Regions from separate parts of the Arthrobacter sp. ZBG10 genome, predicted to be linked through region 2. Evidence: predicted binding sites of a transcription regulator. Region 2 holds the regulator's gene; the other holds the start of a gene.

Region 1 (11,199 bases), on a different contig from region 2:
CGGCTCCCGGATGATCAACGCCCGCAGCGAAACCGTGCTGGAAAAGCCCGCGTTCCGCAAGGCGGTCAAATCGCGCCGCTGCGCTGTCCCCGCCGACGGGTACTACGAGTGGAAGCAGGGCACGGGCAAGGCCAAGCAGCCGTACTACGTCCACCCTGGCGAGGGCAGGGGCCTGGTGTTCGCCGGACTGTATGAATGGTGGAAGGATCCGTCCGTTCCGGCGGGGGAGCCGGGCCAGTGGCTGCTAACCACCTCCATCCTGACCGCTGACACGCCGCCTCCCGGCAGCGAGTCCACGGTGTTCGGGAAGCTGACGGCGCTGCACGACAGGGTGCCGCTGCCCATGAGCGCCGAAACCATGGACGCCTGGCTGGAGCCGGACGCCACCGACGCCGCAGGGCTCGTGGACCTGGTGCGGGCCGGCGTCGTGGATGTGGCGGCGGACTGGCAGGTCGACTCCGTGGGGACCGCCGTGGGCAATGTCCGCAACAACGGGCCGGAACTGATCCGGCCCGTTGAAGCGCTCTTTTAGGCTAGAAGCGGATGGCGTCAATGACTTTGACGCGCACGGCCACCAGCGCCGGAACCGCTCCCGCAAGGGCCCCCACCAGGACGGCTGAGCCCAGGCCCAGCAGTGCGGCGTCCACCGGGAACGGCGGATAGGTACTCAGCCCGGGCGCTATGGCTTTTTCCACCCAGGGGTTTTTGACCACGGCCACCGCCACCATCACGCCCAGCACGCCCGCAAAGGCGGTGGCCACCACGGACTCCATCATGACGCCCACAAAAATGCGGTGCGAACTGGCTCCGAAGCTGCGCCGGATGCCGATTTCCCGCACCCGGTAGCGGACCGTGACCATGGAGATATTGAGCATCCCCACGGCCCCCAGCAGGAGGACCAGGCCGGCGATGCCGCCCACGGCAAGCTGGACCACCGCAAACGGGTCGCCCTGGCTGGCGTAGTCCGCCCTGTCCACCTGGATATGCATGCCGGGGAACTGCGCCTGAAGATCGGAGGCGATGGCGGCCTTCAACGGCTCAGCCTGCTCCTGTCCCACCCAGAACTTGAACTGCCCGGACCCGCTGAGCGGAATGTCCGCGGCGGCAGCGGCTGCACTAAGGATGAAGGCCGACGGCGGTGCCTGCTCCCAGTCGTCCGGGACCACGCCGATGATGACGGCCGTTGCCGGGCCCTCGCCCAGGATTCCCACGCCGGGGTTGGTGGTGAGGTTGGGCCTGCCGGCCAGGTTGTAGAACGCCTCATTGACCACCACGGCCGGCGCCAGGCGGGTTTCGTCCCCCGCAGTGAACCAGCCGCCCTGTTCCAAGGTGAGGCGGTGGATGGTTCCGTACCCGGGGTCCACCACCTGCAACTGGACCCTGCGCACTCCGGTGGGGAACTGGAAGCCGTTTTCGGCCTGGTCCACCGAGGTGTAGTAATCGATTCCGTACCGGGCCACGATGCCTTGGTAGGCGGCGGTGAGCGTCGCCGCGTCCGGAGCCGTGGGGCCGTACACCCCAACACCCAACGTGGCGGAGCGGCCGCCGTTCCGCTCGGAATTCGCCGTCAGGCCCTCCCGTGCCAGGTTGCCCACGCCCACCACCGATGTCAGGGCCGCAACGGAAAGCGCCACCCCCACCAGGGCCAGCAGGATGCGGGTTTTGTTGATTCGAAGCTCCTGCCAGGCTTCCAGCAGGGCAGAGACAACGCCGGTCATGCCGTTGCCGCCGCAGGGACGGAAAGGGCGGACAGGACGCCCTGGTCGAGGCGGTAGCAGGACCTGGCCAGCGCCGCGACGTTAACGTCGTGGGTGATGGTCACCAAAGCCGCACCCGACTCCGTCGCCACGGTGTCAAGGAGCGCCATGACCGCCTGGCCGGTATCGACGTCGAGCGCCCCCGTCGGTTCGTCGGCGAGGATCAGCCGCGGCCGCCGGACCAGCGCCCGGGCAATCGCCACGCGCTGCTGCTCACCGCCGGACAAAAGGGCGGGATGGGTGCCGGCGCGGTGGGACAGGCCCACCCGGTCCAGCATGTCCATGGCCAGTTCCCTGCGTTTCCAGAAATCCCGGCCCGTGGCGTACATCAACGGGGTGACCACGTTCTCCAGGGCACTTCGGCCGGGAAGGAGATTGAATTGCTGGAACACAAAGCCAACGGAGCTGCCGCGCAGCCTGGCCCGGGCATTGCCGCTGAGTTGCCGGGCCGGGACGCCCATAAACGTCAGCTCACCGGCAGTAGGCAGGTCCAGCAACCCCAGCAGGTTCAGCAGCGTTGATTTTCCGCAGCCGGAGCGGCCGATGATGGCCGTGTGGTCACCGCTGCAGATGCTCAGGGTGATCCCACGGAGGATGTGCAGCTCCTGATCGTCCGGAAGCAACACCGAACGGGTGACGCCGGCCAGGTCAATCAGTTCTTCAGCCACGCTCAGCCGCCCATGGGGTAAGCGCCGGGAATGCCGGCGTCGGGCTGGCCGGGTGCGCCGGGGACGAACTCCAGGATGGCGTCGCCTTCGGCCAGGCCGGAGACCACCTCCACCATGGCGCCGTCGTTGAGCCCCAGCTTGACGGTGCGTTGTTCCGGTTCGGCTGCGGGCGGTGCTGCGGCGTCGGCGCCGGTTGCAGTGCCGTTGGCAGCACCGTTTGCCGCACCTTCGGGGGCCGGGGCGGCCATCCAGACGATGCCATCAGCGACAGTGCCCCGGACGGCCGTCAACGGGACGGCGATGACGTTCACGGATTCGCCGGCTGTGACCGTCATGGTGGCGCCGAGCCCGGCGAAAACGGTGATGTCCGCAGGAACAGGGCAGCTCAGCCGGCCGGTGGCGGCACCCCCGGCCGCGGGCGCCCCGTTACCCGGCACCGGCATGATGGCTGCGGCAACAGAGCGGGCAACCCCTGCGGTGCCACCGGAGCCGGACCCCTCGGACGCAGCGGCGATGCTGGTCAGGACAGGGTCGGCGCAGCTGAAGGGGGCGGGACCGCCAATCACGCTGATCTCCGCTGAACCTGGTTTGGCCAGCAGCCGGTACTGCTGGGCAGCGTCTACGGTGCCGCTGACGGTGAAAGTGCCCGGATCCACAGTGCCCGCAACCTCGCCCACACTGACCTGCTGGTCGATGATGACGGTAAGGGTCTTCAGCACCCCGGTGGAAGCAGCCAGCACGTTGGTGTAGGTGTACGTGGGCTTCGCGGCGGCCGGCATCGCCGGTGCAGAGTCCTGCTCCGCGTTTCCCCCGGCCGGTGCGGCGGCTGCCGGCGCAGTGCCTGCCTCCGGCTGCACCTCGCTGCGCACCTGGAACAGCGGGTCGCCGTTGCGTACGGGTGCGCCGGGTTCGAGGAACACGTGGTTGACGGTGCCTGCGACCGTGTTGCGGACATCGGCCGCGGCGTCGCTCTGGACCGTTGCTTCGACTTCCACCCGGTTTGTGACGGTGGTGCGGCTTGCCTGGAACACCGGTGTGGCGATGGTGGCGGCAGGACCGGCGAGGGCCGGTTCGGCCCTGAGCCCGTCCACGAATGCGATCTTCACCAATGCCACGGCAATGACTGCAAAAACCACCAGCCAGGCGATGGGCATGATGACACGCCGGAATATTCTCATTGCTTCCCCCCAATATTTTTACCTCCACGGGATTGCGTCGTGGAGATGCATACGGAGAATATACCTGCTGGTGGGGTGGGGGTTTTGTCATACGTGCGGCGTTACCCGGCTGCGCCTGATCCGTGGGGGAAGTCGACTCCCGAGGGCATGCTTGGGTACCCTCGGAGCATGGCAACAATTCAAGGAAACGACCGGGATGCCCTCGCCGACAAGGAACAGCTCGCTGCCGTCCGGATTGCCGTAGACGAAGTGGATGACCAGATTGTCACCCTCATCGCCCGCCGCGAACGGCTGATCCGCATCGCCGGAACGCTGAAGGGTGATGACGCGGAGGTCCGGGCGCCGGGCCGCGTTGAACGGATCATCGAACACGTCCGTACCGCAGCGGAACGCAAGGACATCGATCCGGACATCGTTGAGTCCACGTACCGCGCCATGATTTCCGGGTTCATCGAACTCGAAATGCGTGTCCACAAGGAAAGCAGCTGACCCTTCCGGTCAGCTGCCCGCTTCACCTGCCTGCCCCACCCCCTGCGTTGTCCTATCACTTATGGTCCCCAAATCGGCTTTTGGGGACCATAAGTGATAGCGCAACGGGGTGGACTGCGGCATATATCAGAGTGCCTCCCGGACCGGAACCCCCGATTGGAATTCGCGCCCGTCAGCGTCGCTGAAGGCGGACATCACATGGCCTTTGCCCAGGCCGTGGACCGCAGCCATGGGGAAGTTGCCGGTAATGCTGCTGCCTGAATGGGACACCCCGGCCAGGTCGTAGTTCTCCTCAGTGCCCTGTTCATGGCTGAACGAGTAGAACGCGATGGGTTCGCCGTTCATGAATTCAATGCCCAGCCGCCGCTGGGAAGAGTAGTCAGGACTGGCCGCCACCAGCCCCACCACATAGGCGCCGGAACCCGGGATATTGCCCTCCACCTCGAAGGTGGCCACCAAAGTGGCGTCCTGGGCTTCGATGCTGACCTGCTTGAGGAGTGCGTCATGGGTGCTCATGGCACCATCCTGCTCCCTGCCGCCCGGTCCGTCCACCCTGCCTATGTTTTGGCCATGGGGGAGCGTAGGATTGGATTATTCGAACACGTATTCGAATAAATCGAATCTGCGGGTCAGGAGGCACCATGGGCTTGTTCAGCGAATCCGTGGACGTAGCCTGCTCGGCGGACGGCCAGCCGGAAAGCGTCCTGTGGTCCGGACGCTCCTATTCCGTCTGCGCCGAATCAGTCCGCTGGTATGAACGGCGCCAGTGGTGGGCTGAGGAAAGCCGCGTCCCGTTGGGCAGCGGGCCGGGGATGGTGGATCACGAAATCTGGCGGATCCAGGTGGTTCCCGTCCCGCCCGCCGGGAAAAGCACTCCTGTTCCAATGGAACCGCTCACCCTCGACCTCACCCGGCACGCCGCCAGTGGCCGATGGCGGCTCCTCCGTATCCACGATGCCCTGCGCCTCAACGACACCTCGGGTCCCAAAACAGCATGAGCTTTACGCATTTACACGTTTCCACCGCCTTCAGTGCCCACTACGGGGTGTCATGGCCGGAGGAACTGGCACAGGCTGCCAAGGCTGACGGGGCCACCGCGCTCGCCTGCACCGACCGGGACGGGCTCTACGGAACCATCAAGCACCTCAGGGCATGCATGGCTGAAGGCCTGGATGCCATCGTGGGGGTGGACCTCGCCGTCTTTGATGACGAAGGCGACCACCGCACCCAGGTGGCGGGACGGGTGGTGGTCCTGGCCCGGGGCTACAATAACGGCGCCGGGTACCGGGCCCTGTGCCGGCTGGTCTCGGACGCCCATGCCCGCACGTCCGGAAAAGCCGGGGGAGCGGTTCCTGTCGCCGTCACCCGGGCGGAACTGGCTTCACGCACCCTGGACCCTTTGACCCTCAAACCCGTCCTGACTGTACTGATCGGTCCCGACTCGGATGTGGGACGGGCCATGGGCGGCAGGCGGTACCTCCGACCCCGCACACTCTTCAAAGCCTGGCTCGATGCCATGCCGGCCGGAACTGTGGTTACCGAGATTGTCACCCAGCTCAGCACCCCGGGCATGCCCCTCAGCACAGCACATGCCGTGCGGATGCTCAGGCTCGCGGAGGAACACCACGTCCCGGCCATCCTGACCAACGCGGTGCGTTACTGCGGCGCTGACGGTGCACCCACCGCTGATGTGCTGGACTCTGCCCGGACCCTCAAATCCCTCCCCGAGCTGGCGGCTGAACCCACCCTGCAACCCACAGGCCAGGGTTGGCTCAAAACGGGGGAGCAGATGCTCCGCCTGGGCAAGGAAGTCATTGCCGCCGCGGGCTTCGGGACAGCGGACCTCACACAGCTGATGGCACAAACCGAGGCGCTCGCCGATCGGTGCCGGATGGATCCGCACACGGACATGGGATGGAAGCAGCCGGTGGTCCCTGAGGCCTCGGTCCTTGGCATCAGCCAGCACCCGCATACCGAACTGGTCCAACGCTGCGAGGCCGGAATTACCCGACGGTTCCCCGGCATTGCCGGCAGCCAGGAGGCCGAGATGAAAACCCGGCTGGAGCACGAGCTGGTCATCATCAGCAACCTCGGCTTCTCCGCCTATTTCCTCACCGTGGCGGAGGTTTCCCGGATGATCCAGGACATGGGGGTCCGGGCCGCTGCGCGCGGGTCCGGGGCCTCGAGCCTGGTCAACTACCTGATCGATGTGAGCCAGGTGAACCCGCTCCAGCACGATCTCATCTTTGAACGCTTCCTGTCCCGGGACCGCGCCACCCTCCCGGACATTGACATCGACGTCGAAAGCGCTGAACGGCACAACGTCTACCACCGGATCTTCAAACGGTTCGGCTCGGAACGGGTCACCCTCATGAGCATGCAGAACGGATACCGGGCCAGGGGCGCCGTCCGGGACGCCGGCTTGGCCTTGGGAATGGACGATGGCGAAGTGGGCGAAATCGCCAAACAGCTGTGGCGTTTCTCCGCCCGGAAATTCCGGGAAGCGCTGCAGGAGAAACCCGAGCTGCGCCAGTTCGCAGGCCGGGTTGAACAGCGGGACACGGACGGAAACCAGCAGCTGGATCTCCTGGTTGACCTGACGGAACGCCTGGACCGGCTGCCGCGGCACATCTCCATGCACCCCTGCGGAGTGATCCTGGGGGATGCCACCCTGCTGGACCGCACCCCTGTCCAACCCAGTGGGCTGGGCCTTCCCATGAGCCAGTTCGACAAGCACGACATGGACCCCATGGGCATGCTCAAACTTGATGTCCTGGGGGTCCGGATGCAAAGCGCCATGGCTTTCGCTGTCCGGGAAATCATCCGCATCCACCCCTCCAAAACCCAGGTGGTGGCTGCCGGCAGCCACCCGGTAGGCCCGGACGGGGCTGGACCCGACTACATCGCCGCTGACGGCGCCATTGACCTGAACGCCGTTCCCCTGGACGATGAGGCCACCTTCGAGCTGATCAGGAGCACCCATACGCTGGGATGCTTCCAGATCGAATCGCCGGGCCAGCGTGAGCTGATCGGCAAAATGGCGCCCCGGGAATTCAACGACCTCATCATCGACATTTCACTGTTCCGGCCAGGTCCCATGAAGTCGGACATGGTGCGGCCGTTCCTGGAGCACCGGCATGGGTTCGCCCCGGAGGTGTACCCCCATCCGGACCTGAAACCCGTGCTCGCCGAAACGCATGGGGTCACCGTGTTCCACGAACAGATCCTGAAGACCTTTAACGTCATGACCCATTGCGGGTTGGCGAAAGCCGACGAATTCCGCCGTGCCCTGGGTAACGAAGCTAAAGAACCCCTGGTGGAGGCCTTCTTCCGCAAAGCGGCCAGGGAACGCAACTACACCCCGGAGGTGGTGGACAAGGTCTGGGGAACGCTGAAGGCCTTCGGCAGCTTTGGCTTCTGTAAGGCCCACGGGGCGGCCTTCGCCGTGCCCACCTACCAGTCCGCCTGGCTGAAAGCCCACCACCCCGAGGCCTTCCTGGCAGGATTGTGGGAGCACGATCCCGGGATGTATCCCAAGCGGCTGCTGGTGGCGGAAGCCCGGCGCCTTGGCATTCCCATCCTGCCTTTGGACATCAACCGCAGCGGTGCCCAATACCGGGTGGAGCGGGTCGACGCCGGAAAGGACGCCGGGAAACTGGGCATCCGACTGAGCCTGAACGGGATCTACGGGTTGTCAGCCACCGAACTTAAAAGGATCGTGGCGGGGCAGCCCTTTGACTCCCTCGCCGACCTGAGGGCCCGGTCCCGGGTCAGCAAACCCACCATCAAACGGCTGGCGCAGCTTGGCGCGTTCGATTTCCTGCACCGAGAAGCCGGCGGAACAGCCAACCGGGCCGACCTGGTGCACCACCTGCAGCAGATGCAGGGCAAAGGAACCCGGAAGGGCATCGAAGTCCTGGAAGGACAGCTTGCGTTGCCCTTGGGGGACGTGGAACTGCAGAACATCAAACCCGGCCTGCCTGCACCCACCCTGGTGGAAAACGTCCGGGCAGAACTCGACCTGATGGCCATGGACGTCAGCAGCCACCTGATGGACAGCCACCGGCCCATGCTGGACAGGCTGGGCGTGACCACAGCAGACAAGCTGCTGTCGCTGCGTAACGGCACGGAGGTCCTGGTTGCGGGCGTGCGGATCGCCACCCAGACCCCGCCGATGCGCGGCGGCAAGCGGGTGGTGTTCATCAGCATCGACGACGGCACCGGCTGCATCGATTCGGTGTTTTTCCACGAGGCGCAGGAAAACGCCGGGCTGCTCCTTTTTGGCACCCGGCTGCTGCTGATCCGCGGCACCACCCGGCGCACGGGCCCCCGCGGAATCAGCCTGAGCGCCAGCATGGCCTGGGACCTGGGGCAGCCGGAATCGTTGCCCTTCCCGGACCCCAACAGGCCCGGCACTGACGTGGAACATCCCCTGGACGGCATCAGCCGCACGCTGGCCATCACTGGATTCAGCGGCTGATGCCCGAGTGTGCCGCGTTGGTGGCCCCCCGCGGAACCGATAGCATTGACGGTGGCTGGCTGTGGTCCCCGTATGCCACAAGCTATGAAGCCTACAACTTTGAATAGGAGACACCCGTGTCAGATGCCCAGCAGATCACCCTCATCGTCGATGGCGAAGAGACCAAGGTGACTACCGGGACAACCGGTGCGGAGCTCTTTTTTGAACGCCGCGAGGTGGTTGTTGCCCGTGTCGACGGCGTCCTGAAGGACCTGGACCAGGAACTCCCCAACGGTGCCAGCATCGAAGCCGTCACCATCGATTCCCCCGACGGCCTGGACGTGCTCCGCCACTCCACCGCCCACGTGATGGCCCAGGCCGTCCAGCAGCTGCGCCCCGACGCCAAGCTGGGCATCGGCCCGTACATCACGGACGGTTTCTATTTCGACTTCGACGTGGCCGAGCCCTTCACCCCCGAGGACCTCAAGACCCTCGAGAAGATGATGCTCAAGATCGTCAACCAGAACCAAAAGTTCGTCCGCCGTGTGGTCACCGAGGACGAAGCCCGCGAAGCCATGAAAAACGAGCCCTACAAACTCGAACTGCTGGGCAAGGAAAACGACGCCGCAGACGCAGGCGAAGGCGTGAACGTCGAGGTGGGTGCCGGCGAGATCACCATCTACGACAATGTTGAACGCAAGGAAGGCACCACCGTCTGGTGCGACCTGTGCCGCGGCCCGCACCTGCCCAACACCAAACTCATTTCCAATGCGTTCGCGCTGACCCGCTCGTCCTCCGCCTACTGGCTGGGTGACCAGAAAAACCAGCAGCTCCAGCGGATCTACGGCACGGCCTGGCCCACCAAGGACGACCTGAAGGCCTACCAGGAGCGCATCGCCGAAGCCGAACGGCGCGACCACCGGAAGCTCGGCGTCGAGCTTGACCTGTTCTCCTTCCCGGACGAACTGGGTTCGGGCCTGCCGGTCTTCCACCCCAAGGGCGGCATCATCCGCAAGGAGATGGAGGACTACTCCCGCCAGCGCCATGTGGAAGCCGGCTACGAGTTTGTCTACACCCCGCACATCACCAAGGGCCACCTCTACGAAGTCTCCGGGCACCTGGACTGGTACAAGGACGGCATGTTCCCGGCCATGCACGTGGACGCCGAACTCAACGAGGACGGCACCGTGCGCAAGCCCGGCCAGGACTATTACCTGAAGCCGATGAACTGCCCCATGCACAACCTGATCTTCCGCTCCCGCGGCCGCTCCTACCGGGAACTGCCGCTGCGGCTCTTCGAATTCGGCTCCGTGTACCGGTACGAAAAGTCCGGGGTGGTGCACGGCCTCACCCGGGTACGCGGCATGACCCAGGACGATGCCCACATCTACTGCACCCGCGAACAGATGAAGGAAGAGCTCACCAAAACGCTCACCTTCGTTCTTGGGCTGCTCAAGGATTACGGCCTGAACGACTTCTACCTGGAACTGTCCACCAAGGACCCCGTCAAGTACGTGGGCGACGACGACACCTGGGAAGAAGCCACCAGGACCCTCGCCGAGGTGGCCCAGGAGTCCGGGCTGGACCTGGTCCCGGATCCGGGAGGCGCAGCCTTCTACGGCCCCAAGATCTCCGTGCAGGCCAAAGACGCGCTGGGCCGCACCTGGCAGATGTCCACGATCCAGCTGGACTTCAACCTTCCGGAGCGCTTCGAACTGGAATTCCAGGCCGCGGACGGCACCCGCCAGCGTCCCGTGATGATCCACCGGGCGCTCTTCGGTTCCATCGAACGGTTTATGGGCGTGCTGACCGAACACTACGCCGGCGCGTTCCCGGCCTGGCTCGCGCCGGTCCAGGTGGTGGGCATCCCCGTGGCGGAAACGTTCAACGAATACATGTTCGACGTCGTCGACCAGCTGAAGGCGGCCGGTATCCGGGCCGAGGTGGATACATCCTCCGACCGCTTCCCGAAGAAGATCCGCACCGCCAGCAAGGACAAGATCCCGTTTGTGCTCATCGCCGGCGGTGACGACGCCGATGCCGGGGCCGTCTCATTCCGCTTCCGCGACGGAAGCCAGGACAACGGTGTGCCGGTCGCGGAAGCCGTCAAGCGGATCACGGAAGCCGTCCGTAACCGGACCAGCTAAGGGAACGGAACAGCACCGTGCAGGAGAACACAGGCGCCGGGTACCCCGGTGATGCCGCAGTGACGGACGACTTCGACCTCGCCGGTGTCCCGGATGCCTTCCAGCGTCTGTGGACTCCGCACCGGATGGCCTACATCAAGGGTGGCCAGCATCAGTTCAAGGGCGAGAACGACTGCCCGTTCTGTGTGGGTCCCGGCCGCAGCGACCAGGAATCCCTGATTGTGTACCGGGGCCGGACCTGCTACGTGGTGCTTAACCTTTTCCCATACAACCCGGGCCACCTGCTGGTGTGCCCGTACCGGCACATCCCGGACTACACCGATTTGACGGTTGAGGAGACAGCGGAATTCGCCGACCTCACCCAGACGGCCATGCGGGTGCTGCGTAAGGTGTCCAACCCCGGCGGCTTTAACCTCGGCATGAACCAGGGTGTGGTGGGCGGCGCGGGAATCGCCGCCCACCTGCATCAGCACATTGTGCCGCGCTGGGGTGGCGACGGGA
Region 2 (20,360 bases):
CGGAAACTCGCCAAGGGCGCGCTCCGGCGGGAACTGGCAGAGAAAGGCATCGAGCCGGACACCGCGGAAGCCGCCCTGGAACAGCTGTCCGACGCCGACGAGGAACTGGCAGCCCGGAGCCTGGTGGAGCGCAAGCTCCGGCCCGGCCTGGACCTTGGCGACCGCGCCGGGCGGGACAAAACAACCCGCCGGCTGGCGTCCATGCTCGCCCGCAAGGGGTATCAGCCCGCCCAGGCCTTCCGGATTGTGGCTGACGTCATCGATGCGCACGCGGCAGACACCGGCCAGCCGGTAAGCGGCTACCCTTAACAGGTGAGTTTGACCATTCCTTCCCCCCTTCCCGGCAACGGTTCCGTTGCAGCGCCCGCAACCGAAGCGGAGCCGGCACCGCCGCTGCACTCCGGCCCTGCCGGCGCCCGCACCTACCAGGTGCGGACCTTCGGCTGCCAGATGAACGTGCACGACTCCGAGCGGATGGCCGGGATGCTGGAGGACGCCGGCTACGTACCGGCCGAAGGCGCCCAGGCAGACGTTGTGGTCTTTAACACCTGCGCGGTCCGGGAAAACGCCGACAACAAGCTCTACGGCAACCTGGGCATGCTGGCCCCCATCAAGGCCGCCAACCCGGGCATGCAGATCGCCGTCGGCGGCTGCCTGGCCCAGAAGGACCGGGACACCATCCTGAAGAAGGCGCCGTGGGTGGACGCTGTCTTCGGTACCCACAATGTGGGTGCGCTGCCGGCATTGCTGGACCGGGCCCGGCACAACAACGAAGCGCAGCTGGAAATCCTTGAATCACTGGACGTCTTCCCGTCCACGCTGCCCACCAAACGCGACTCGGTCTACTCGGGCTGGGTATCCATCTCCGTGGGCTGCAACAACACCTGCACGTTCTGCATCGTGCCCGCCCTCCGGGGCAAGGAAAAGGACCGCCGCCCGACCGACATCCTCGCCGAAATCCAGGCCCTGGTGGCTGACGGCGCCATCGAGGTCACCTTGCTTGGCCAGAACGTCAACTCCTATGGCGTGGAATTCGGCGACCGGCAGGCCTTCTCCAAGCTGCTGCGCGCCTGCGGCGACATTGAGGGGCTCGAACGCGTCCGGTTCACCAGCCCCCACCCGGCCGCTTTCACTGACGACGTCATCGATGCCATGGCCGAAACCCCCAACGTGATGCCGCAACTCCACATGCCGCTGCAGTCCGGTTCGGACGCCGTCCTGCGGGCCATGAAGCGCTCTTACCGGTCCGCCAGGTTCCTCGGCATCCTGGACAAGGTCCGGACCCGGATCCCGCATGCCGCCATCACCACGGACATCATCGTGGGCTTCCCCGGCGAGACCGAGGAGGACTTCCAGGCCACCCTTGACGTGGTGGAGCAGTCCCGGTTCGCCACCGCCTTCACCTTCCAGTACTCCAAGCGGCCGGGCACTCCCGCCGCCGACCTGCCTGACCAGCTGCCCAAGGCCGTCGTGCAGGAACGCTTCGAACGGCTCACCGCACTTCAGGACAGGATCGCCGCAGAAGAGAACCGCAGCCAACTGGGCCGCCGGGTGGAAGTGCTGGTCACCGCACAGTCAGGACGCAAATCCGAAGAGACGCACCGGCTCTCCGGCCGTGCCCAGGACCAGAGGCTGGTGCACTTCTCGGTTCCGGCAGGGGCCCCGGCCCCGCGTCCGGGTGACCTGGTCACCGTCACCATCACCGAGGCAGCAGCCTTCCACCTCGTCGCCGATCCTGCTCCGGAGGACTACAGCCTCAGGCGCTCACGCGCCGGGGACGCCTGGGACCGGTCCCTGGCGGACTCCTGCGGCGCTCCCGCACCAGGGGCAGCAAAGGGCGGTTCCGGCGTGTCCCTTGGCATGCCTGCCCTGCCGCTGCGCACCCGCTGACCGGTGGCAGCCCCGGCCGTCATCGCCGTCGTCGGACCCACCGGCTCCGGTAAGTCAGACCTCGCTGTTGACCTCGCCCTCGCTCTGGACGGCGAGGTCATCAACGCTGATGCCATGCAGTTTTACCGGGGCATGGACATCGGCACCGCAAAAATCACCATCGCCGAACGCCGGGGTGTGCCGCACCACCTGCTGGACATCATGGACGTCACCCAGGAAGCGAGCGTTGCGGACTTCCAGGAGCAGGCCCGGGCAACTGTGGCAGCCATCCATGCCCGCGGCAAACGGGCCATCCTCGCCGGCGGCTCGGGACTGTACGTCCGGGCGGCCCTCGACGTCCTGGAGTTCCCCGGCACCAGCCCCGAACTTCGCGGGCAGCTGGAAGCGGACCTTGCAGCCCAGGGAACGGCGTCGCTGCGCGAACGCCTTCGCGCCGTGGACCCGGTGTCGGCGGAGCGGCTCACGGATGACCGCCGCATCATCCGTGCACTGGAAGTCCAGCAGCTCACAGGCCGCCCGTTCAGCGCCTTTATGCCCCGCCGGGAGTACTTCCAGCCGGCCGTGCAGATCGGCCTGGCAGTGGACCGGGAGGTGCTCCGCGTCCGGCTCGCTGACCGGGTGCACGGCATGGTTGCCAACGGCCTGACCGCCGAGGTCCGGCGGCTCGATGCTGAGGGCCTGCGGCGCGGCAGGACAGCTGCCAGGGCCCTCGGGTACTCCCAGTTCCTCAACGTCCTGGAAGGAGTGGCAACAGAGGCCCAGGCGGCAGAGGAAACCATCGTGGCCACCCGCCAGTTCGCCCGCCGCCAGCTCACCTGGTTCCGTGCCGACCCGCGCGTGGACTGGCTGGACTGGAAGGACCCGGAGCTCGCGGCGAAGGCAGTTGCGCTCAGCCGGCATGCCTGATTCGGGTGCCGGCACCGTGGCCGGTAACCTAGGACCCATGGACGCAGCCACCGCACACACCGCCACCCCGGCCCTGCCCGACCTTGCCGGCCTCCGGTTCGCCAAAGGGCACGGCACCGGCAACGACTTCGTCCTGGTGGCCGATCCTGAGGGAACCTCCGTTATCGGCGCAGACCACGTTGCTGCGCTGTGCGACAGGCACCGCGGCATCGGTGCGGACGGCCTCATCCGCGCTGTCCCTTCCCGATTCCTGCCCGAAGGCCGCGACCTGCTGGCCTCCAGCCCCGACGCCGAATGGTTCATGGACTACCGGAACGGGGACGGCTCACTGTCCGAAATGTGCGGCAACGGCGTGCGTGTCTTTGTCCACTTCCTGCGCGCCGAAGGCCTGATCGACCTGCCCGACGGCGGCGCCCTCACCATCGGCACGCGCGGCGGCGTCAAGACCGTGGTCCGGACGGGCGACGGCTACGCGGTGGACATGGGCCCCTGGGAGTTCATCTTCCCCGGCGATGCCACCGCCAAGGCCATGGACTCGCTGGTCACCGCCGACGGCCTCGAAGTGCCGCGGCCTGCCCTGTCAATCAGCATGGGCAATCCGCACACCGTAGTTGCCCTGGCCGAACTTTCCGAACTCAGCGCCACCCGGCTGTACACAGCGCCCACCGTGGAGCCCGTGCCGCCCCACGGCACCAACGTCGAATTTGTGGTCCCCGCCGACCCGCTGGTGCACAACGGCGTCGGGTCGGTCACCATGCGGGTGCACGAGCGCGGCGTGGGGGAGACCCAGTCCTGCGGCACCGGGGCCTGCGCTGCGGCTGTGGCCATCCGTCACTGGGCTGGGGCCGAAGCCCCGGACACGTGGCAGGTCAACGTCCCCGGCGGTGCGGTGGGCGTGAAGTTCTTCGCCGGGCCCGGCGGCCACGAACACGTGGAGCTCAGCGGCCCCGCCGTTATTGTGGCGACAGGGACGCTTTCCTGACCTTCAGGATCCGGAACGTCTTGGCCGTGGATTCGCGGGTCACGCTGAACGTGGCGTCCAGCTCCGAGGCAAGCCACCGCTGAAGTGAATCCGAGCCGAGGTTCTTCTGGACCACCAACCAGGCGGTGCCGCCCGGGGCCAGCCGGGGCAGCCAGAGCCGAAGCAGGGAATGCAGCTCGTCCTTGCCGATCCGGATGGGCGGATTGGACCAGATGGTGTCGAAGCGCACCCCCGGATCCACCGCATCCGGAAGGGCTGCTGCCACATTGGCCAGCCCCAGGGCCGCCGCGTTTTCGTTGGTCAGCGTGATGCACCGTTCATTGACGTCCACGGCGTGGACTGTGGCTTCGGGTGCCAGCAGCGCCATGGTCAGGGCGATCGGGCCCCACCCGCAGCCAATGTCCAGCAGGTTTCCCTGCGGGGAGGGCGCCGGGACTTCGGCCAGGAGGACAGCGGTTCCCTTATCGATGCCGTCAGGGCTGAAGATGCCTGCGGAGGTGTGGAGGTGCCGGGTTTCGCCGGCGAGATCCACGGTGAGCGGCTTGCGGGTAAAAGGGCCGGCGGGTGATGCGCTGAAATAATGTGCTGACTCCATAACGAGCCAGAATAGTTCCCCTTGGAGCGTAATGGGAAACCGCGTACTTTGGCGCTCTGCTAGTGTTGGGAGCATGTTCCTGATCTTCGAGTAGCACGCGCCGGGCCCCGCCCGCCCCGTGCCCCGTCCCACAGCGACGCAGGTTAGCCAACCTTCCGCTCGTGCACCGGACCAGCCGCGATCGGCGCTGTTCCGGCCGCCGGACAATCCTCGAAGCATCAGCCTGGCTGGCGCTCCTGCCTTTTCCGGCCCTATTTCTTCCCTGCACCGGGAGCAAAAGCATGATGTCCCGTGCAGGCACGCCAACCGCAGCCCAGGGGGCTGCGCGAAAAACAGGAGGCATGGATGACTGCAGGCCGTCACCCCAGCTCAGAGACTTCACCACAGCACAGCGATCGGCACTATTCTGGAAATGCCGAATCTTCAAAGGAGACCATGACCGACCAGCCCAACCCCGGATCCGATCCCGCCGCCTCGGACCTCAGCCCCGCCGACATCCAGGCTGTGATCGACCGGATCCTCTCCAAGGACGTGCCGGCCGGCAGCAACGGGAAGTCGGACGACGGCGGGAAGGCAGTCTTTGGCAAAGCCCAGGCGATCTCCCACCAGGAGCAGGAGCATTCCAGCTACGACGGCGACCAGCAGGACCTGGAGGAACGCCGGGCGCTGCGCCGCACCGCAGGGCTGTCCACGGAACTCGAGGACGTCACCGAAGTCGAGTACCGCCAGCTTCGGCTTGAGCGGGTGGTCCTTGCCGGGCTGTGGTCCGAAGGGACCCTCGCCGATGCCGAGAACTCGCTGCGCGAGCTGGCTGCCCTTGCCGAAACGGCCGGCTCCGAGGTCCTCGACGGCCTGGTCCAGCGCCGCGCCAAACCGGACCCCGGAACGTTCCTGGGCTCGGGCAAGGCCCTGGAGCTCAAGGACATTGTGATGTCCACGGGCGCGGACACTGTGGTGGTGGACGCGGAGCTGGCACCATCCCAGCGCCGTGGCCTGGAGGACATCGTCAAGGTCAAGGTGATCGACCGTACCGGCCTGATCCTGGACATCTTCGCCCAGCACGCCAAGAGCCGCGAAGGCAAGGCCCAGGTTGAACTGGCCCAGCTCGAATACCTGCTCCCGCGCCTGCGCGGCTGGGGCGATTCGATGTCCCGCCAGGCAGGCGGCCAGGTGGGTGGAGCCGCCGCAGGTATGGGTTCACGTGGTCCCGGTGAGACAAAGATCGAGCTGGACCGCCGGCGCATCCGGACCCGGATGGCAAAGCTGCGGCGCGAAATAGCCGCGATGAAGCCCGCCCGGGAAACCAAACGGGCCAACCGCCGTCGTAACGAAGTACCATCCGTTGCCATTGCCGGCTATACCAACGCCGGGAAATCCTCGCTGCTCAACCGCCTGACGGATGCCGGAGTCCTGGTGGAGAACGCCTTGTTCGCCACGCTGGACCCCACCATCCGCAAGGCGGAGACCGCGGACGGCCTGGGCTACACCCTTGCCGACACCGTGGGCTTTGTCCGGTCACTGCCCACCCAGCTGGTGGAGGCCTTCCGGTCCACCCTGGAGGAGGTAGCGGACTCGGACCTGATCCTGCATGTGGTGGACGTCTCGCACCCCGATCCCGAGGGGCAGATCGCTGCCGTCCGCAAGGTCTTCACCGAGGTGGACGCGCGCAAGGTCCCCGAGATCATCGTGCTGAACAAGGCCGACGCCGCGGATCCGTTTGTGGTGGAGCGGCTCAAGCAGCGCGAACCCCGCCACGTGGTGGTTTCGGCGCGCACCGGTGAAGGCATCGACGCGCTGCTGCAGGCCATCAGCGACGGTATCCCGCGGCCCGGCGTCAAGCTGGAGCTGCTGATCCCGTACGACCGCGGGGACCTGATCAGCAAACTGCACGAATCGGATGCCGAGATCATCAGCGTTGACCACGTTGAGAACGGTACCCGGGCCGTGGTGATGGTCCGGGAAGGCCTTGCGGCCGAGCTCGAACCATTCGCCAGCAATGACTGATACCGGGCGGAGCGCCACGGGCACACCCGGCGAGGAGTTCGCCATTGAACTCCTCGACCGGGCGGTGTCCGGCATGGGCGGGCAGAGCCGCAGCGGCCAGCACGAGATGACCCGCCAAGTGGCCCGCGCCCTCGAAACCGGCAATCACCTGCTGGTCCAGGCCGGTACCGGTACGGGCAAATCGCTGGCCTACCTGATCCCGCTGATCGCCCATGCGATCGAAAGCAACAAACCGGCGCTGGTGTCCACAGCGACGCTGGCACTGCAGACCCAGATTGTGGGCCGCGACCTGCCCCGCCTGCTCAAGGCGATCACCCCCGCCCTTGAGCGGCCGGTCAAAGTGGCCCTGGTCAAAGGCCGGTCCAACTATGCCTGCCTGCACAAGCTCGAAGGCGGCTTCCCGTCCGAGGAACCCGCTGAGGGCCAGCTGTTCTCCCTGGCGGAAGACACCAGCGTGCCGCACTTTGCCGCGTCGATGGGTGGTCCTTCGTCCCAGCTGGGCCGCGAAGTGGTCCGGTTGCGTGAATGGGCGGAGAAGACCACCACGGGAGACCGCGACGAGCTGCTGCCGGGCGTGACCGACAAGGCGTGGCGGCAGGTGTCCGTGACCTCCATGGAGTGCCTGGGGGCACAGACGTGCCCCATGGCTGCCGAGTGCTTCAGCGAGCTGGCCCGACAGGACGCCGCCGAGGCGGACCTGGTGGTGACCAACCACGCCATGCTGGCCGTCAGTGCGTTCGAGGGCCTTGCCGTGCTGCCCGAGTATGACGTGGTGGTGGTGGACGAGGCCCACGAACTCCAGGACCGGGTGACGGGCGCGGTCTCCGGCCAGCTGTCCGTTGCCATGATCCATGCCGCCGCGTCGGGAGCCCGGAAGCACACGGCCATCACCGTGGATGCGCTCAACGCCGCCGCCGGCAACCTGGAGTTGGCGCTGGACGGTGTCCCCAACGGCCTGCTGCCCAACGGGCTTAATGACGAACAACTCGATTGTGTGGACCAGCTCCGTGAAGCGTGCCGGGCGGCGCTGTCCGATTCGAAGGCGGACGGAAGCGCTGCGGCCGACGGCGGGCGGCAGCTGGCGCGGTCCCGGCTGATGCTCATCCTGGAACTGTGTGAGCGGCTCCTGACAGCCCGCGACAACCGCGAAGTGGTGTGGTTCTCCCGCGCCAGCACCTTCGATCCCGGCCAGGGCTATTCGCCGCCGGACGAGACCGCCCCGGTCCTGGTGAACATTGCCCCGTTGTCAGTGGCGGGCCGCCTGCGTGAAGGCCTGTTTGCCGGCCACACCGTGGTCCTTACCTCCGCCACCCTTGCCATTGGCTCGGCGTTTGAACCCGCGGCCGGTGGGCTGGGCCTGGTGGGGGAAGGTGCCCCCACCTGGACGGGCATCGACGTCGGCTCGCCCTTCGACTACCCGCGGCAAGGCATCCTGTACGTGGCAGGGCACCTGCCCAAGCCCGGGCGCGGGGTCTCCCCGGAATCGCTGGCTGAACTCGAAACCCTCATTACGGCCTCCGGCGGGGGAGCCTTGTGCCTGTTTTCGTCCCGCCGCGCGGCAGAGGAAGCGGCGGAGGCGCTGCGGCCCAAACTGGAACAGACAGTCCTGTGCCAGGGCGATTCCACCATGACCGCGTTGGTGAAACAGTTTGCTGACGAGCCCGACACCTGCCTCTTCGGCACCATGTCGCTGTGGCAGGGCGTGGACGTGCCCGGCGGTTCATGCCGGCTGGTGGTGATTGACCGGATCCCGTTCCCGCGCCCGGACGATCCGCTGATGACCGCCCGCTCCCGCGCCGTGGCGCAGGCCGGCGGGAACGGCTTTATGTCCGTCTCGGCCACCCACGCGGCCATCCGGCTCGCCCAGGGCGCCGGCCGGCTGATCAGGTCCACCGGGGACAAAGGCGTGGTTGCAGTCCTGGACTCCCGCCTGGCCACCGAACGTTATGCGGGCTTCCTGCGCGGGGCGCTGCCCCCGTTCTGGGCCACAACGGATCCCAAGACTGCTGTGGCCGCCCTGGAGCGGCTGGCCCGGGAAAACGCCTAGCTGCAGACCCTGGCCGGACGCGGAGACAAGTACGGCCGGTGGGCAGGCAGCGACGCTGCCAGCCCACCGGCCGTACCGGCAGTTCGGGGGAACAGGAGTTTGGCGACAGTCAGAGGGACCGCAGCACCGAGACCACTTTGCCCATGATGGTGGCGTGGTCACCAAGAATGGGCTCGTACTGGGTGTTTTGCGGGAGCAGCCAGGTGTGGCCGTCACGCTGGCGGAACGTCTTGACCGTTGCCTCGTCATCGAGGAGGGCGGCGACGATATCGCCGTTCACGGCGTCCGCCTGGCGGCGCACCACCACCCAGTCACCATCGCAAATGGCGGCGTCCACCATGGAATCGCCGGCGACCTTGAGCATAAAAAGTTCGCCCTGGCCCACCAGCTGGCGGGGGAGGGGCATCACGTCCTCCACCACCTGGTCCGCCAGGATGGGGCCGCCGGCGGCAATACGGCCCACCAGTGGCACCATGGCCGTATCCAGCGCGGTGGGCAGGACGGTGACGGTTGCGCCGCCCGCCGAGGCGCCGTTGGCCGGGCGTGACTCCGCTGTGGCTGCGCCGCCGTCCAGCGTGAGGGGCATCAGGACTTCCATGGCGCGGGGCCGCTTGGGATCGCGGCGAAGGTAGCCGAGCTTTTCCAGCTGCGAGAGCTGGTGCGTCACGCTGGAGAGGCTGGCGAGCCCCACGGTGTCGCCGATTTCACGCATGGACGGCGGGTAGCCGTTGTCATTGACGGACCGCTGGATGGTCTCGAGGATTTTCTTCTGCCGGGGGGTCAGGCCCTTGGCGGTCCTCTTCGGTTGCGGGGTTGCCCTGCTTCCGGCGGCTGCTGCTGCCATATTCGCCAATGCCTTTCGGTTGCCACCGGGCTGTCCGTGCCCCCGGGCCGGTTGGTCCCGTCCTCATTGTCAGACCCTGGTGATCAACTTCAGAGGTGGATGTTCGTTGGTTCAAAACTAGGCCAGCCACAAGGCTTTTTCAAACATTTGTTCTAGCGAGTCTCGACATTGTTCGTTGATAGATGCTAAAACTGAAGAAGCAAAGTTCGAATATGTGTTCTATTCCTTGCTTGCCCCGTTCGAAGAAGATGCCGGATACGCCGGGGCGTGGCTGCTGGGAAGGACAACCGGGCAGCACAGTACGGTCCAGGAGGGCTCAGTTCATGTCAGCTACATCACTCACCCAGGTTTCACTTCCCGTGGTTGCACACCCCGCGGCTTCCATCCGCCAGGTTCCGCGTGCAGGGGTTTCCCGTTCCAAGGCTTCAAAGGCCCTGCCGCCGCTCCGCCTCACCCGGCGCGGCCGGATTGTCCTGGTGGGCATCCCGCTGATGCTGCTGGCAGCGGTCCTGCTCTCCCTGGCCGGCTTCTTCACCTCGCCGGCCAAAGCGTCCGACTCCGTTGCGGATCTCGCCCCCACGCCCTCGGTGTCGGTGACCGTCCAGCCGGGCGACTCACTGTGGGCCATTGCCGGCTATGTGGCTCCGGACCGGGACGCGCGGGACGTCATTGCGGACATCGTGCAGCTCAACAACCTCACCGGCGGAGCAGTCCTCCCCGGCCAGCAGCTCTTCGTCCCCACGTACTAGCTTATTCGAACGCACGTGCGGGCTGTTCGTTCCCACGTTCGGGCCAGCACCAACGGCTGGAAACAAGGACACCCCACCCGCAGGATGGCAGTCCCGGACCGTCACATTTTCCGGGGCCGGGCAGGGCCACTAAACTGTTCAGGTGAATGACCAGCTAGAGCGTTTGAACCGGCTTCCCCTCCGCAGCAACCTCCGTGGGCTGACCCCTTACGGGGCCCCCCAGCTGGATGTTCCCATCCTGCTCAACGTCAACGAGAACACCCATGGCGTCCCGGCGGACGTCCGTGCCGCCATCAGCGCAGCAGTCACCGAGGCCGCTGCCGGGCTCAACCGCTACCCGGACCGCGAATTCACCGATCTGCGGAAGGCCCTGGCGGAATACCTGGGGCACGGCCTGGACGAGGCCAACCTCTGGGCCGCCAACGGCTCCAACGAGGTCCTCCAGCAGATCCTGCAGGCGTTTGGCGGCCCCGGCCGGACCGCCCTGGGTTTTCCTCCCACGTATTCCATGTACCCGCTCCTGGCCAGCGGCACGGATACCGAATACATCGCAGGGGTACGCGCCGAAGGGTACGGCCTCAGCGCGGAGTCGGCTGCCCGCCAGGTGCGCGAGCTGCAGCCTAACGTCGTTTTCCTCTGCTCACCTAACAATCCCACGGGAACCGGGCTGGGCCTGAACGTGGTTGAGGCTGTCTACGAAGCCGGCAACGACAGCCAGACCATCGTCATCGTCGACGAGGCGTATCACGAGTTTGCCCACGAGGGCACACCCAGCGCCCTCACCCTCCTGCCTGGCCGGGAACGCCTGATCGTCACCCGCACCATGAGCAAGGCCTTCGCCCTGGCCGGCGCCCGGCTCGGTTACATGGCGGCGGCCCCGGAAGTCACCGACGCCCTCCGCCTGGTCAGGCTGCCGTACCACCTGTCAGCCATCACGCAAGCCACTGCCCTTGCCGCACTTGAGCACCGCGAGGCCCTGATGGCGGACGTGCAGGACATCATGGTCCAGCGCGACCGCATCGTGGCCGGGCTGGAGCTGCTGGGCCTCAAGCCCGCGGCGTCCGACTCGAACTACGTGTTCTTCGGCGGCCTCACGGACCCGCACCAGGTCTGGCAGGAACTCCTGGACGCCGGCGTGCTGATCAGGGACGTCGGGATCCCCGGACACCTGCGCGTCACTGCGGGCACGGAGAAGGAAACAACGGCGTTCCTGTCCGCCCTGGAGAGCATCCTTGCCGGGACGCCCGGGCTTCGCGCCTAGACTTGACCAACAGGGCGCACCCCGTCCCACCACCCCCACTTCCCTCAAAGGACCCTTGACCATGAGTTCCACCGGATCGAACGCAGCCGAGTCCCGGACCGCACGCATGGAGCGTGCCACCAGTGAATCGTCAGTGCTCGTGGAGATCAACCTTGACGGCACCGGTGTATCGGACATCGACACCTCGGTGCCGTTCTACGACCACATGCTCACAGCACTGTGCAAGCACTCGCTGATCGACATGACCGTCAAGGCCACCGGTGACACCCACATCGACGTCCACCACACCGTCGAAGACGTCGCCATCACCTTCGGGGAAGTCCTCCGCACCGCCCTGGGCACCAAGGCCGGGATCCGGCGCTTCGGCGAAGCCACTGTCCCGCTGGACGAGGCCCTTGCCCACGCCGTTGTTGATGTCTCGGGCCGGCCCTACCTGGTGCACGGCGGCGAGCCCGCAGGCCAGGAGTACCACCTGATCGGCGGGCACTTCACCGGGTCCCTGACCCGCCACGTTTTCGAAGCCATCACCTTGCACGCCGGCATCTGCCTGCACATGAACGTCATGGCCGGCCGCGATCCGCACCACATCGTGGAGGCACAGTTCAAGGCGTTCGCCCGGGCCCTGCGCGCGGCCGTGGAACCCGACCCCCGCGTTGAAGGCATCCCGTCCACCAAGGGCGCCCTGTGACGGGCCGGATCCTCAAGGACGGCGCGATCATCGACCCCTCGGCAGCCCAGCGGCTCGAGTCGCCCCAGGGCAAACCCACCGTCACCGTGCTTGACTACGGTTCCGGGAACGTACGCTCCGCCGTCCGCGCCCTTGAGCGTGCCGGAGCCGAGGTCATCCTGAGCGCCAAGCCCGGGGACGTGCTGAACGCGGACGGCCTGGTGGTGCCCGGCGTCGGCGCCTTTGAAACGGTGATGCGCGAGCTCAAAGCCGTGGACGGGATCCGCCTGATCGGCCGCAGGGTGGCCGGCGGACGCCCGGTCCTGGGCATCTGCGTAGGACTCCAGGTGCTTTTTGAAGCCGGTGTGGAGCACGGCACCGAAGCTGAAGGCATCGGCGAATGGCCCGGCAAGGTGGAACTGCTGCCCGCCGAGGTGGTGCCCCACATGGGGTGGAACACCGTGAAGTCCCCGGCCGGCTCCAAACTGTTTGCCGGCGTCGAAAACGAACGCTTCTACTTTGTGCACTCCTACGGGGTGCAGGAATGGAACTTCGACATCATCCAGCCGCGTATGGCGGCGCCCCTGGTGACCTGGTCCGAGCACGGCGCCCCCTTCATAGCCGCGGTGGAGAACGGGCCGCTGTGCGCCACCCAGTTCCACCCGGAAAAGTCCGGCGACGCCGGAGCCCGGCTGCTGCGCAACTGGGTGGACGCCCTGCGCCGCCCCGCAACCAGCGATGCCACCCCAGCCGAAACCGCTGCCCAGCCCGCGGCCGGCGGCGATTCCTGAATGTGGTCCATTGTCCTGATGGGCCTGGCCGGTCTCCTGGTGGGCGGCGCACTGTCCTTCCGCCAGCAGGCCAAACCGCTCTGGACCCAGGTTTCGTTCTACGTCCTGGCCGCGATGTCGCTGGTGGCCGCGTATCTCCTGACCCTGCCTGGCTCCTGACCGGGCCCGCGTACTCCGTCACCCAACCCTGAGGAAACTGATGACCACCGCAAACGACCTGCCGGTCCTGGAACTGCTGCCCGCCGTCGACGTTGTTAATGGACAGGCCGTCCGGCTGGTCCAGGGCGAGGCCGGCAGCGAAACCAGCTACGGCACCCCGCTGGAAGCCGCGCTGAACTGGCAGGACCAAGGTGCCGAGTGGGTGCACCTGGTGGACCTCGACGCAGCCTTCGGCCGGGGGTCCAACGCGGAACTGCTCCGCGAAGTGGTGGGCCGGCTGGACATCAAAGTGGAACTGTCCGGCGGGCTGCGCGACGACGAAAGCCTCGAAGCTGCCCTTGACCTGGGCGTCGCGCGCGTGAACCTGGGCACCGCCGCGCTGGAGAACCCCGACTGGACCCGCCGGGCAATCGACCGCTTCGGCGACCGGATCGCCGTGGGCCTCGACGTCCGCGGCACTACACTGGCGGGCCGCGGCTGGACCAAGGAAGGCGGGGACCTCTGGGACGTCCTGGCACGCCTTGAGGACGCCGGCTGCGCACGCTACGTGGTCACGGACGTCACCAAGGACGGCACCCTGCAGGGCCCCAACGTGGAGCTCCTCCGCCGGATGGTGGAGAAGACCGGCAAGCCCGTCGTCGCCTCGGGAGGCATCTCCAGCCTCGAGGACCTCAAGGTCCTCCGTTCGCTGGTTCCGCTGGGCGTCGAAGGTGCCATTGTGGGCAAGGCCCTGTACGCCGGCGCCTTCACCCTGCCCGAAGCCCTCGACGTTGCCGGCCGCCGCTGAGGCGCAACAGGGAAACCGCATGACAAGCCGAGAGTCCGGTCCGGACAGCCCCGCGCCCCGGCACCTGCCCGGGCATATCGCCGCCGCGTTGGCCGGTGCCGGCGGCGCCGCCGACTCTGCCGGACAGCCCTGGGCAGGCCGCAGCCTGGCCGGCGATGACGCCCGGATCCACAATTTCGACGACGACGACGGCGCTGCCGACGCCGGTTACCTCGCCGCCGTCGCGGCACTCCGGTCCGGCACCGGCGACGAAGCCGGGGTCGTGGCTTCGCTGGCCACGGCCCGGGTGTTTATCCCGATCGTTGCGCAGCTGGCCGAGGAAGCCGAAACGGACTCGGGGCTGCACGCCGACAAGCAGGCCGACATGGCATTGGTCACCCTCAAAGCCGCGGACGGACGGACGGCCATGCCGGCCTTCACGTCAGCCGGGGCCCTTTCGGCCTGGCACCCGGACGCCCGGCCGGTGGCCGTCTACGCCGCCAGGGCCGCGCTGTCCGCGGTGGCAGAGGGCGCCGAGCTTATGGTGCTTGACCCAGGGGCCGGGGTCACCTTTGTGGTCCGCAGACCGGGCCTGTGGGCGCTGGCCCAGCAGCACTCCTGGTCGCCGTCCTACGCGGACGCGGAACTGGCCACCGAAATGCGGCAGGCTGCAGCGGCCTTCCCCGCCGTCCGGGACCTTCAGCTGAAACCCGGCAGGGGAGTGGGCGCCGCCGCAGCGGACGGCTCAACCCTTGCCGGTGGCGGCGCCGGTCCCGAGCTGCAGGTGGTGCTCTACCTGGCGGACGGGCTGGACGCTGCCGGGGTACAGCAGCTGGTGGCGGGGCTCCAGGGCGAGTGGTCGCGGAATGTATTGTTTGGGGAGCGGGTCGACTCGATCGAGGTCAAGTTGAGGCGCGCCACACACTAGCCGGCAGCCAGGCGGGAAACCCCGGGAGGCTGCGGCAGACCTAAGGATCATTTTCGTGAATTTCGCTCTCTACCGGGAGTTGCTCGCCGTCCAACCCATCCGGCGCCTGCTGCTGGTGGGCATGATCGCCCGTATTCCCCACTCCGCAGCCGGCGTGCTGCTGACCCTGCACATCGTCCTCACCCTGGACCAGGGCTATGCCGCCGCCGGAGCCGCCGCCGCCGTGATGACCATCGGCATCGCCGTTGGCGCGCCGTGGCGCGGCCGCCGGGTGGACACCGTGGGCCTGCGGAAGGCTCTCATACCATCCGTGGTTTCCGAAGCGGTCATCTGGACCGTGGTGCCCCACGTCCCGTACCAGTGGCTGCTGCCCCTGGTGTTTGTGGGCGGCCTGCTCACCCTCCCCATCTTCAGCGTGGTCCGCCAATCGCTGGGCATCCTCGCTGAGGGGGACCAGCGCCGCACGGCCTTCGCCCTCGACGCGATCACCACCGAACTGGTGTTTATGATCGGCCCGGCCGCCGGCGCCATCATTGCCACCAGCGGCCACACCGTCGCCGGCCTCACCGTTGTAGGCCTGGCCACATCCTTCGCCGGCCTGTTCCTCATGTGGTTCAACCCACCCACCCGCAGCCCGGCCCAGACCGCAGACGCCGAGGGGGAGCGCAGCCGGGACGAGCGCCACGCCGCCGAAGCGGCAGTGGTGGCCGCGGCCCCGGCCCACCTTCAGGAGGCGGCGGCGGAACTGGTGCCGGCAGGTGCCCCAGCCCCGGGGATCCGGGGACGGGTGGCGCACAACTTCGCCTGGTTCACGGCGACCGTGGCCGCCCTGTTCGCCGTGGCAGCCGGAACCGGGATGGTCCTCAGCGGCACCGATGTGGGCATCGTCGCTGCCCTGGAAGGTGGCGGACACCAGGGCGAAATCGGGATTGTTTTCCTGTTCTGGTGCGCCGCGTCCGTGGTCGGTGGACTGATTTACGGTGCCATGCACCGGCCCGTGTCACCCATCCTGCTGCTGCTCGGAATGGCCGCCTTCACCATCCCCATGGGCTTCGCGCACGATACCTGGACCCTGGCGCTGGTCTCCCTGCTTCCCGGCCTGCTCTGCGCGCCGGTGCTGTCCTCCGCGTCGGAGAAGGTCGCGGATCTGGTCTCGGAGGAACGCCGCGGCGAAGCCATGGGCTGGTACGGCTCTGCACTGACCGGCGGCGTTGCCCTGGGCGCGCCGCTTGCCGGGGTATTCATCGACGGTGTCGGTCCGTCCGGCGGCTTCTTCGCCGTCGGCACCGCCGGAGTCCTGCTGTGCCTGGTGGGACTGGTGCTTCAGCAGGTCCGCCGGCGACGCGCAACCGCCTGAGCTGCACTGCTGCACTCGTTTCAGTGGCCGGTGCAGCTGCCCGGGCTGGACTTGCTCCCTGAGCCGGACCGCGGGCGCAGCCGCCAGGCCCGTAGAGCCGGTTGGTTAACAAACGACGGCGGCGGCAGGCCCGTGTGGGCCGGCCGCCGCCGTGGTGGTCATCAGTCTCCGGAGCCGGCGCCCCGGAAGGCGTCCGTCAGTTGACGGCGCCGGTGAACTTCTCGCCCGGACCCTTGCCCGGCGGATCCTGGATCAGGGATTCCTCGCGGAAGGCCAGCTGCAGCGACCGCAGGCCATCACGCAACGGGCCCGCGTGCTGGGAGCCGATCTCGGGTGCCGCGGCGGTTACCAGACCGGCCAGGGCGTGGATCAGCTTCCGGGCCTCGTCGAGGTCCTTGAGCTCTTCGGCGTTTTCCTCGGCGGCGAGGCCCAGCTTGACGGCGGCCGCGCTCATCAGGTGCACGGCGGCGGTGGTGATGACCTCAATGGCCGGAACTTCGGAAATGTCCCGGATCTGCTGCGAGACGCCGCCGGCGTCAGCTGCAGGCTCGAAAACATGTGAATTACTGTCTGGGGTGCTCATACTGGTAAGCTTGACACAGACCGACTGGATGCTGTTATTTCAGAGATTGTCCTTACGATCGGATTCCTGCGGCGCCCCGCGGCGTTGACAGGAATCTTTTTCTGTAGAATGGCATGCAGTTTGCAAGCGGAGTTCTCTCCCACCCGCGTCAGCCGTTGTCCTTCGATGTTCCTGAACATCTGATGGACGCAAGGTTGCCGGGTACCTGGTTGGGCATGGCGCCGGCAGTAGCCGGTGTGTGCGGGCAGTCCCTTAGTGGGGCAGTCCAGCCAACCTTTCAGAGGCCTTCGATTGCTCCGGCAATTGGGGGCCTTCTCTATTTGCCGGAATCCACAACAAACACAGGAGCTTTAACATTAGCGAGCCAAGAATCAATGAGCGTATCCGCGTCCCCGAGGTGCGGCTGGTCGGCCCTGCAGGTGAACAGGTAGGAATCGTCCGTATTGATGATGCACTGCGCCTGGCTGCCGAGTCCGATCTTGATCTCGTTGAAGTTGCGCCGCAGGCCAAGCCTCCGGTGTGCAAGCTGATGGACTTCGGCAAGTACAAGTACGAAGCCGCTGTCAAAGCCCGTGAAGCCCGGAAGAACCAGACGAACACCGTTCTGAAGGAAATCCGCTTCCGCCTGAAGATCGACACCCACGACTACGAGACCAAGCGCGGCCACGCCCTCCGCTTCCTCGGCGCCGGGGACAAGGTCAAGGCCATGATCCAGTTCCGTGGCCGTGAGCAGCAGCGTCCCGAGATGGGCATCCGCCTGCTCCAGCGCTTCGCCGACGACGTCGCTGAAGTCGGTGTGGTGGAGTCCAGCCCCCGCATCGACGGCCGCAACATGGTGATGGTGGTTGGCCCGCTCAAGAACAAGGCTGAGGCCAAGGCCGAAGCCCGCCGTGCCACCCAGCGCGCCGAGTCCAAGGCACAGAACGAAGCCCGGGCAACGGGCGGCCACATCGACGTTTCCGGCGATGACCAGGCACCCTTCACGCAGTCCCTCGCGGACCTGCTGCCCGAGGGCTTCGCCATCACCACCGAACCCGCCGCAGCAGTCGAGGCTCCGGAGGAAAAGCCGGCAGCCGCCGTCGAACCTTCCGAAGCCGCCGCGGCACCGGCTGAAGCCCCCAAGCAGGAGGCTCCGAAGCAGGAAGCCCCCAAGCAGGAGGCCACCAAGGCCGCCGCGCCGAAGGCTGCTGCTTCCAGGGCCGCTGCGCCGAAGGCCGCTGCCCCCAAGGCTGCAGCCCCGAAGGCCGCCGCCCCGGCTGCCAAGCCTGCTGCTGCTGAAAAGACGGAAGCCGCCACCCCGGCTGCCGCTCCCAAGCCAGCTGCTGTGCCGAAGCCGATGGCCCGGCCTGCTGCCCCCAAGCCTGCTGCACGCCCTGCCCCCAAGGCAGCGCCGAAGCCGGCTGCGAAGAAAACCACTTAGTCCACAACTGCCGGCGGTAAGTCCCGCCGGCAGCCAGCAACCAGCACGCCGCCCGTAAGGGTGGCTGCTCGATAGAACTGCAGGCCCAGCCTGCGGACACGTAAGGAGATCGGTTCCCATGCCGAAGATGAAGACCCACAGTGGTGCTAAGAAGCGCTTCAAGCTGACCGGCAGCGGCAAGCTGCGCCGCCAGCAGGCCAACCGCCGCCACTACCTCGAGCACAAGTCCTCCAGGCTGACCCGCCGCCTCGCCGGCGACAAGATCGTCTTCAAGGGCGACGCCAAGGTCATCCGGAAGATGCTCGGCATCTAATTTCCAAGTTCTTTGACGGGCCGCCAACCGGCAGCCGGTCAGCTACCAAAAAGCCTTCTCAGGCCGCCGGGAAACCGGCAGTAGATGCTTGGGATCAGATTTTCGAAGGAGTACGCACGTGGCACGTGTGAAGAGGGCGGTAAACGCCCACAAGAAGCGTCGGGTTATTCTTGAGCGCGCAAAGGGTTACCGTGGTCAGCGTTCACGCCTGTACCGCAAGGCCAAAGAGCAGCTGCTGCACTCGTTTGTGTACAGCTACGGCGACCGCAAGAAGAAGAAGGGCGACTTCCGCCGCCTGTGGATCCAGCGCATCAACGCTGCATCCCGCGCCAACGGCCTCACCTACAACCGACTGATCCAGGGCCTGAAGGCCGCTGAGGTTGAGGTTGACCGCCGCATGCTGGCCGAGCTGGCCGTCTCGGACGCCAACGCTTTCGCCGCGCTGGTCCAGGTTGCCAAGAACTCGCTGCCCGCCGACACGTCCGCTCCGGCCGTCCAGGTTGAAGCCGCAGCGCCGAAGGCCGAGAAGAAGAAGCCTGCTGCGAAGAAGCCCGCTGCGAAGAAGCCTGCCGCCAAGAAGGCTGCAGCAGCCGAGTAGCAGCAAAGCGTTCCTTCGGGAAACGGCAGTTCAGGAACGGGTGGCAGCAGCCATTACAGTTCTTATATGAACGAAACCGGGCGCCCGCAAGATTTTCCACTTTCCAACCCCCGAGCAGATCGGGTCCGGGACGTGGCGAAACTTGCAGGGCGCCCGGCCCGTTTAAGGCGCGGCGAATTCCTGGTGGAAGGCCCCCAGACGGTGCGGGAAGCCCTGAAGCTGCACCAGCAGCGGCTGGCCGCAGGTGCGCCGGGCATCGTGACCGAAGTGTTTGCCAGTGAGGCCTGCCTGGACCGCTACCCGGAGTTTGATGGGCTCGCGGAGGGCACCGATGCGCGGCTGGCAACCGAGGATGTCCTGGCAGCCATGGCGGACACCGTCAACCCGCAGGGAATTGTGGCCGTCTGCCGCTTTGTGGATGTGTCCCTCACTGACGTGCTCGACGTCGGCCCACGCCTGATTGCCGTCCTGTGCCAGGTCCGGGACCCGGGGAACGCCGGGACGGTCCTCCGGGCCGCCGACTCCGCCGGGGCGGACGCCGTGGTGCTGACCGGTTCCAGCGTGGACATCTACAATCCCAAAGCCGTCCGCTCCACGGCAGGCTCGCTTTTCCACCTTCCGGTGGTCATCGGTGCAGACGTGGCGGAAGTGGTGGCGGCCTGCAAGGAACGGGGGATCGGGGTCCTCGCCGCCGACGGCTATGGCGCCCTGAACCTGGACACGCTCCAGGACGGCAGTGCCCGGCGCAGGCTGACCGGTGACGGGCCGGAGACCGGCTACGACCTGGCGGCCCCCACGGCCTGGTTGTTCGGCAACGAGGCGCAGGGCCTCTCGGAGGACGAACTGGCCCTGGCCGAGCATCGGGTGGCGGTCCCCATCTACGGCGCTGCCGAAAGCCTCAACCTCGGCACCGCGGCCACCGTGTGCCTCTACGCCAGCGCCCGCTCGCAGCAGGAGCCAGCCGCACAGCCAGCTGACCGGTAAGGCGCCGCCGGGCCGCACTGCCGTGCGCTCCAGGTTCCGGCCGGGTACGGTAATGCATGGGCGGAGCCAAGCTGGGTCCGTAATAAGTGCTGGATTCCTGATCCTGGAGAGGTGGAAGCCACCGTGGCTGCCAATGGCGGTACCAAAGCGATCGTGGCGGCCCTGGCCGCGAACCTGGGCATCGCCGTCCTCAAGTTCGTGGCGTACCTGCTGACGCTGTCCTCGTCGATGCTGGCCGAAGCCATCCACTCGCTGGCGGACTCCGGCAACCAGCTCCTGCTGCTGGTGGGCGGAAAGAAGTCCCGGCGTGCTGCCAGCCCGGAGCACCCGTTCGGCTACGGCCGGGAGCGCTACATCTACGCATTTATCGTTGCCATTGTGCTGTTCAGCGTCGGTGGCCTGTTTGCCCTCTACGAGGCCTACGAAAAATTCCTGGAACCGCATCCCATCGAGGGCAGCTTCTGGTGGGTGCCACTGGCCGTGCTGGTGGGCGCGATCGTGGCGGAATCCCTTTCG

The links. The regulator LexA, encoded in region 2, represses DNA repair genes until DNA is damaged. The targets are predictions, from matches to a motif close to TCGAACANNTGTTCGA.
Region 1: the regulator LexA is predicted to act here: its motif matches at 4,688-4,703, upstream of ACU18_RS04970 (DUF6504 family protein).

Annotation. Positions count from the first base shown of each region.
Region 1 is NZ_LFQH01000019.1:686-11,884, forward strand. It holds gene ACU18_RS04940 (SOS response-associated peptidase) at 1-532, shown strand, start outside; gene ACU18_RS04945 (ABC transporter permease) at 534-1,718, opposite strand; gene ACU18_RS04950 (ABC transporter ATP-binding protein) at 1,715-2,425, opposite strand; gene ACU18_RS04955 (hypothetical protein) at 2,428-3,603, opposite strand; gene ACU18_RS04960 (chorismate mutase) at 3,772-4,092, shown strand; gene ACU18_RS04965 (hypothetical protein) at 4,219-4,608, opposite strand; gene ACU18_RS04970 (DUF6504 family protein) at 4,734-5,090, shown strand; gene ACU18_RS04975 (DNA polymerase III subunit alpha) at 5,087-8,572, shown strand; gene thrS (threonine--tRNA ligase) at 8,689-10,698, shown strand; gene ACU18_RS04985 (HIT family protein) at 10,716-11,199, shown strand, end outside.
Region 2 is NZ_LFQH01000045.1:32,123-52,482, reverse strand. It holds gene ACU18_RS11565 (regulatory protein RecX) at 1-309, shown strand, start outside; gene miaB (tRNA (N6-isopentenyl adenosine(37)-C2)-methylthiotransferase MiaB) at 313-1,890, shown strand; gene miaA (tRNA (adenosine(37)-N6)-dimethylallyltransferase MiaA) at 1,894-2,796, shown strand; gene dapF (diaminopimelate epimerase) at 2,834-3,778, shown strand; gene ACU18_RS11545 (class I SAM-dependent methyltransferase) at 3,750-4,373, opposite strand; gene hflX (GTPase HflX) at 4,809-6,377, shown strand; gene ACU18_RS11535 (ATP-dependent DNA helicase) at 6,370-8,424, shown strand; gene lexA (transcriptional repressor LexA) at 8,534-9,268, opposite strand; gene ACU18_RS11525 (LysM peptidoglycan-binding domain-containing protein) at 9,592-10,017, shown strand; gene ACU18_RS11520 (histidinol-phosphate transaminase) at 10,160-11,278, shown strand; gene hisB (imidazoleglycerol-phosphate dehydratase HisB) at 11,340-11,966, shown strand; gene hisH (imidazole glycerol phosphate synthase subunit HisH) at 11,963-12,736, shown strand; gene ACU18_RS19930 (hypothetical protein) at 12,737-12,895, shown strand; gene priA (bifunctional 1-(5-phosphoribosyl)-5-((5-phosphoribosylamino)methylideneamino)imidazole-4-carboxamide isomerase/phosphoribosylanthranilate isomerase PriA) at 12,936-13,682, shown strand; gene ACU18_RS11500 (SseB family protein) at 13,702-14,589, shown strand; gene ACU18_RS11495 (MFS transporter) at 14,645-15,946, shown strand; gene ACU18_RS11490 (DUF1844 domain-containing protein) at 16,143-16,529, opposite strand; gene infC (translation initiation factor IF-3) at 16,927-17,949, shown strand; gene rpmI (50S ribosomal protein L35) at 18,068-18,262, shown strand; gene rplT (50S ribosomal protein L20) at 18,381-18,860, shown strand; gene ACU18_RS11470 (TrmH family RNA methyltransferase) at 18,927-19,844, shown strand; gene ACU18_RS11465 (cation diffusion facilitator family transporter) at 19,968-20,360, shown strand, end outside.